2 linked regions of the Eleftheria terrae genome follow. The protein of the gene in region 1 interacts with the protein of each later gene in a pairwise test. Links are inferred from orthologs where the notes say so. Each region holds a gene or a part of one and is shown on either strand. Other genes may lie near its edges. The genes, in order: ruvC and ruvA.

Region 1 (3,305 bases):
GCACGCGCAGCAACCTGGGCGACCCGCAGGCCTTCAAGTCCGGCCTCTACCACCTGGCGCGGCAGTTCCCCGAGGTGCAGCTGATTCCCGCCTGGATCGACAACGTGCAGCGTGTCATGCCCAAGGGCGAAGTGGTGCCGGTGCCCATCCTCTGCTCGGTCACCTTCGGTGCGCCGATGCAGCTGCTGCCCGACGAGGACAAGCGGGCCTTCCTCGACCGCGCCCGCGAGGCCGTGACCTCGCTGCGCAAGCTGGGCCGGAGCGCGTGATGAGCGACATGCTGAAATACCTGCGCAACCTGAGCGCCGGCGAGCAGATCGGCTGGTTGTTCGTCATCGTCTTCGGCATCCTGGGCCTGGCCACGGTGCTCGGCATCGCGCTGAGCATCAAGGCCGCCGACGAGTCCCAGCAGGAGGCGGCCGAGCGCTTCAAGCGCCAGCTGCGCACCTCCTGGATCATGGTGACCGTGTTCTGGATGGCCTGGATCGCCGGCACCTTCGTCTCGGTGCTGCTGTTCGGCACGCTGTCCTTCCTGGCGCTGCGCGAGATCATCACGCTTTCGCACACCCGCCGTGGCGACCACCGCAGCCTGATCGTGGCCTTCTTCGTCGTGCTGCCCGTGCAGTACTACCTGGTGGGGGCGCGCTACTTCGACCTGTTCTCGGTCTTCATCCCGGTCTATGTGTTCTTCGCCATCCCGGTGATCAGCGCCGTGGCCAACGACCCGGAGCGCTTCCTGGAGCGCAATGCCAACATCCAGTGGGGCATCATGGTCTGCATCTACGGGCTGAGCCATGCGCCGGCGCTGCTGCGGCTGGACTTCCCGCGCTATGAGGACCGGGGCGCCTTCCTGGTGTTCTTCCTGGTGTTTGTCGTGCAATCCTGCATGGTGGTGCAGGGCTATGTCGCGCGAAACTATCGCTCGCTCAAGCCGGTGGCGCCGCGCATCAGCGCGTCGTTTTCCTGGGGTTCGGCCTGGGCCGGGGTGATCGCGGGCGGGCTGATCGGCACGCTGTTGTACTGGATCACGCCCTTCAAGCCGGGGCAGGCGCTGGGCATGTCGCTGATCGCCTGTGCCGCCGGCACGCTGGGGCATTTCGTCATGAAGGCATTGAAGAAGGACGCGGGCGTGCACTACTGGGGCAACGAAGGCCGGCTGGTGACCGGCGCGGTGGGCCTGCTCGACCGGGTGGCGGCGATCTGCTTCGCGGCGCCGGTGTTCTTCCACTCGGTGCGCTGGTACTTCAACATATGAGGGTGCTTGGCATCGACCCCGGCCTGCAATGCACCGGCTTCGGCCTGGTGGATGTGGAAGGGGCGCAGCTGCACTACGTGGCCAGCGGCACCATCAAGACCCGCGACGCCGCTTTGGGCGACCTGCCGGGGCGGCTGAAGATCATCTTCGACGGCGTGCAGGAAGTGGTGCGCCGCTACCAGCCCACCGCGGCCTCGGTGGAGATCGTCTTCGTCAACGTCAACCCGCAGTCCACCCTGCTGCTGGGCCAGGCGCGTGGCGCGGCGCTGGCCGGGCTGGTGAGCTGCTCGCTGCCGGTGAGCGAATACACCGCGCTGCAGATGAAGAAGGCGATCACTGGCCACGGCCTGGCCCGCAAGGAGCAGATCCAGGAGATGGTGGCCCGGCTGCTGAAGCTGCCGGCCGCGCCAGGCAAGGACGCGGCCGACGCGCTCGGCATCGCCATCTGCCATGCGCATGCGAGCCGCTCGTTCGACGCGATCACGCGCAATGGCGGGACGATGGCGCGGCGCACGCACGCGCAGTTCAAGGGGGGGCGGACCTACTGAGTCCGCTCAGTGGAAGGCCGGCCTGACCGGCCCGGCCCCCGGCGCCCTCCAGCTGGGACGCTTGAGGGCGCCGCCACATACCGGCGGGCTCTGCGGCTCACGCGGCTGCGCGCCGCCGTCTTGCGAGCAGCACCCCACCCAGCCCCGCCAGCATCAAGGCATACGTCGACGGCTCCGGCACCGCCGCCGCAAACCCGTAGGCCGAGGCCTGGAAGTCCACCAGCGCATACACCGTCGCGCCGCTGCGGTTCTCGAAGGTCACCGACAGGCTGTCGCTCGATTGCTGCTGCAGCAGCGAGCCGGGCGCATCGGCCGGCGTGCTCTCCACGCGCAGGTTGTGCAGGTCGGAGACGGTCTGCAGCGCCTCGTTCAGCGACGGCGCGCGGAACAGGGCCAGCGACAGCGCCGTGGTGCCCTGTGCTGCGGCGCAGAACACGCCGGTGCTGCAGTCGGCCACGGTGTTCACGCCCAGCAGCGACTCGGCCGAGATCGTCAGGCTGCTGCCGGCCTGGATGGCAATGAAGCTCTGCCCGTAGTTGCGCGACGCCAGCTCGGCACTCACGCTCAGGTTCATGCCCGGCCGGGTGTCGTCCAGCTCGGCCAGCAGGGAGCCGGCGGTGGCCCCCATCTCGGCCCGGCTGCGGTGCCAGACACCTGGTGCACCGTGCTCGTCGGCGGCGCTTGGCAGGGCGGAGGTTTCGTCGATGTCGCCGGTGCTGGTTCCCACCTGCAGGGGGTCGTCGACCCTCGTGTGCATCGACCAGGCATGCGCGCTCAGCCGATGGTTCAGGTCCAGCGAGGGCACCCGGCCATCACCCGGATCCAGGTCGACCACCTCGAAGCGCAGGTTGCTGAGTTCGGCACTCACCACATGGGCCTGGGCGGCCCCCATCGACAGCGCGGCCGCGGCGGCCAGGGTCACCAGCCGCAGGCTGGCAGGCATACGCAAGGGCATGGACACTCCTTGTTGAAGAGAAGGAGTGCGAACGCTAACCAACTCGGGGTGGCATGGCAAGCCACATGTGCAGGGCGGGCCATGGCTCCCCTGGCGCCGGCCCTGTGCTTCTCAGCCGAGGTTGCTCAGCCAAGGCCGCCGACCATGGCTGCCATCATGAGCAGGGAAAGCACGGCAGGCAGGGCCAGCAGCGCCACGAGCCCGACGGCGAACCACCCGCGCCCGGATTTCACGAGCAGGACCAGGCACCACACCAGCAAGCCGCCGCCACCCAGTCCCAGCAAGACGTAGGCAGGCCAGTACATGTCCGTCGGACGCCGGGCTAGAACCGCCCGTCCAGCAGCATCTCGGCCGCCAGCACCCCAAAGAACACCAACCCCGCGATCACCGTCCACTTGACGATGGCGAGCCCGATGCGGAAGTAATGCGGCCGCCGCGTGACGAGGTAGAGCCCGAAGCAGCCGACCGCGCCCACCAGCAGCAAGGCCACCAGCACGCGAACGACCGCGAACATGCCGTGCCGCCCCGCCGCCTACCAGGCGGGCGC
Region 2 (3,136 bases), 2.0 Mb from region 1 along the record:
GCCTTCAATCCAGTCGGCCACATCGTCATCGGCTTCGACGAGCCGGCGGAGGCCGAACAGGCGGTGCAGTCCCTGCTGGACGCCGGCTTCGACCCCGAGGACATCGTGCGCTACTCGGCCGAGGAAGGCGCCAGCGAGATGGAGCGCCGCCTCGCCAGCGCCAGCGGTGCAGCCGAATTCGGCACCGAGGTGCGGCTGATGCGCCGCTACAAGCAGCTGGCCGACGAGGGCTGCTGCTGGCTGGTGGTCTTCGCGCCCGAGCCGGCCCAGGCACGGCGGGTCGCCGAGATCGCCCGCGAGGCGGGCGCCTGCATCGCCGAGCGCTACGGCCGGCTGGTGATCGAAGACCTGATCTGAGCCGGGTCCCGGCCGGCCAGCCTCAGGGCGCGCCGAACAGGTCCCCGGCGTCCGCCCGCCCGGGCGGCGCCATGCCGAGGTGGCGGTAGGCCGCCACCGTGGCGATGCGCCCGCGCGGGGTGCGCTGCAGGTAGCCCTGCTGGATCAGGTAGGGCTCGATCACGTCCTCGATGGTGTCGCGCTCCTCGCCGATGGCGGCCGCCAGGTTGTCGAGGCCCACTGGGCCGCCGTCGAACTTGTGGATCACCGCTTCGAGCAGCTGGCGGTCCATCAGGTCGAAGCCTTGCGGGTCGACGTCCAGCATGGCCAGCGCCTTGTCGGCAACGGCCTTGGTGATGCGGCCGTCGCCCTTCACCTCGGCATAGTCGCGCACCCGGCGCAGCAGACGGTTGGCAATGCGGGGGGTGCCGCGCGAGCGGCGGGCGATCTCCATCGCGCCCTGCGCATCGGCCGGCGCGTTCAGCAGGCCGGCCGAGCGGGTCACGATGCGGGCCAGTTCCTCGGCGCTGTAGAACTCCAGCCGGGCGACGATGCCAAAACGGTCGCGCAGCGGGTTGGTGAGCATGCCCGCGCGGGTGGTGGCCCCCACCAGGGTGAAAGGCTGCAGGTCGAGCTTGATGGAGCGGGCCGCCGGCCCTTCGCCAATCATGATGTCGATCTGGTAGTCCTCCAGCGCCGGGTAGAGGATTTCCTCGACCACCGGCGAGAGCCGGTGGATCTCGTCGATGAAGAGCACGTCGTTGCGCTCGAGGTTGGTCAGCAGCGCCGCCAGGTCCTTGGGCTTCTCCAGCACCGGGCCGGAGGTCTGGCGCAGGTTGACGCCCAGCTCGTGCGCGATGATGTGGCTCAGGGTCGTCTTGCCCAGCCCCGGCGGGCCGAACAGCAGCACATGGTCGAGCGCCTCGCCGCGCTTGCGGGCGGCGCCGATGAAGATCTCCAGCTGTTCGCGCGCCTTCACCTGGCCGACGTAGTCGTCCAGGCCCTTGGGCCGCAAAGCCCGCTCGATCACCTCCTCGCCGGGGGAGCCGGCGGAGGCCGACACGACCCGCTGGCGCGGCGGCGGGCTGAAGTCGTCGGTCTGGATGCTCATGCGAGGCTCACTTGTTCAGCGACCGCAGCGCCAGCTTGATGCCTTCGCTCACGCCCACATCGGCCGGCAAGGCCTTCAGCGCGGCGGCGGCTTCCTTGTCGCTGTAGCCGAGCGCGACCAGGGCCTGCAGCACGTCGCCGTGCGCCTCGCTGGCCACCGCCACCGGCTGCGCCAGGTCGGGGCCGAGCTTGCCCTTGAGCTCGAGCAGCAGGCGCTCGGCCGTCTTCTTGCCGATGCCCGGCACCTTCACCAGGCGACCGGACTCCTGGAGGCTGACCGCCTGCGCCAGGTCGCCCACGCTCATGCCGGAGAGCACGCCCAGCGCGGTACGCGGGCCGACGCCGGAGATCTTGATCAGCTGGCGGAAGGTCTCGCGCTCGGCGGCGCTGCCGAAGCCGTAGAGGATCTGGGCGTCCTCGCGAACCACGAAGTGGGTCAGCAGGCTGACCCGCTCGCCCAGGTTGGGCAGGTTGTAGAAGGTGCTCATCGGCACGTCGACCTCATAGCCGACGCCGTTGACATCGATCAACACCTGCGGAGGGGCCTTCTCCGCGATCACGCCCGTGAGCCGTCCAATCATCGGCCGGATTATCGCGGCCGCGGCGGGCTCAGCGCGGCGATTTGCGGAACAGGCCCAGGCGCTGCGCTTCCAGCGCGGCCTCGGCACGCGACGACACGTTGAGCTTGCGGTAGATCTGCTTCACGTAGTCGGCGATGGTGTGGCGCGACAGGCCCAGCTGCACGCCGATTTCGGGCAGCGTGAAGCCCTTGGCCACGCGCAGCAGCACCTCGTTCTCGCGGTCGGTGAGCGAGACCGGCGGCAGCAGCGGCTCGGTCTGGGCCGGCTGGTGGCGGGCCTGGGAAGCGAAGTAGGCGATCACGCGGCGCGCAATGGACGGCGACAGCGGCGGTTCGCCCTGGGTGATGCGCTGCAGCTGCTCGGCCAGCTGGTCCTTGGCCTGCTCTTTCAGCAGGTAACCAAAGGCACCCGCCTGCAGCGCGGGGAAGAGGTGGTCGTCGTCATCATGGATGGTGACCACCACCGACTGGGCCTCCGGCTGCGACTCGCGCAGCGCCGCCACCACCTCCACGCCGGAGCCGTCGGGCAGGCCCAGGTCGATCAGGGCCAGGTCGAAGCGCAGCGCGGTGATCTGCTCCAGCGCATCGTGCACGCGGGCGCTTTCGGACACGCGCGCGGCTGGAAAGACCTGGGTCACCAGCGTCTTCAGCCACTGGCGGATTTCGGGAAGGTCTTCGAGGAGCAGGATATGCATGTGAACAGTCACTCAGAGCGCCGTCACTGCACCAGCGCGGACGGCCACTGCCATGGTACCGCGCAATTGCCCGTTTTTGCGGCGCTCCGGACCCCGCGTCAGTGACACTTTCCGCTAAAGCGGCAAGGTCAGCCGGATCACCGTGCCGTAGCCCGGCCCCGACTCCACCAGGCACTGCCCGGCCAGCTGCTTGGCGCGGCGCTTCATGCTCGCCATGCCGTGGCCGCGGTCGAGCTTGCCGTCCAGCTCCAGCGGGATGCCGCGGCCGTTGTCCTGGATCACCAGGTTGAAATCGGTCGCGTCGATCACGCAGCGGATGGTGCAGGCAGTGGCGCCGCTGTGCTTGATGATGTTGCTGGTGGCCTCGCGCAGGATGCGGGTAGTCTGCACATAGGCGCGTGCCGACAGGTGGCGC

The links.
Region 2: the proteins of ruvC (region 1) and ruvA interact in binary tests that used the Escherichia coli proteins (3 or more experiments, as listed by UniProt). The link is inferred for Eleftheria terrae from one-to-one orthologs.

What each region holds. Positions count from the first base shown.
Region 1 is NZ_CP106951.1:4,540,134-4,543,438, reverse strand. The notes cover bases 34-3,027. They hold ruvC (crossover junction endodeoxyribonuclease RuvC), read left to right. Parts: upstream 34-1,251; coding sequence 1,252-1,803; downstream 1,804-3,027. Other genes in these bases: N7L95_RS20305 (hypothetical protein), read right to left, coding at 2,884-3,027; N7L95_RS20310 (PEP-CTERM sorting domain-containing protein), read right to left, coding at 1,901-2,758; N7L95_RS20320 (phosphatidate cytidylyltransferase), read left to right, coding at 278-1,255; N7L95_RS20325 (lysophospholipid acyltransferase family protein), read left to right, coding at 34-269. In the rest of the region: more of N7L95_RS20325, read left to right, coding at 1-33; more of N7L95_RS20305, read right to left, coding at 3,028-3,063; N7L95_RS20300 (hypothetical protein), read right to left, coding at 3,081-3,272; lpxC (UDP-3-O-acyl-N-acetylglucosamine deacetylase), read right to left, coding at 3,291-3,305.
Region 2 is NZ_CP106951.1:2,541,892-2,545,027, forward strand. The notes cover bases 242-3,066. They hold ruvA (Holliday junction branch migration protein RuvA), read right to left. Parts: upstream 2,028-3,066; coding sequence 1,455-2,027; downstream 242-1,454. Other genes in these bases: N7L95_RS11130 (hypothetical protein), read left to right, coding at 242-357; ruvB (Holliday junction branch migration DNA helicase RuvB), read right to left, coding at 380-1,447; N7L95_RS11145 (response regulator), read right to left, coding at 2,056-2,721; N7L95_RS11150 (sensor histidine kinase), read right to left, coding at 2,836-3,066. In the rest of the region: more of N7L95_RS11130, read left to right, coding at 1-241; more of N7L95_RS11150, read right to left, coding at 3,067-3,136. UniProt on the Escherichia coli protein: The RuvA-RuvB-RuvC complex processes Holliday junction (HJ) DNA during genetic recombination and DNA repair.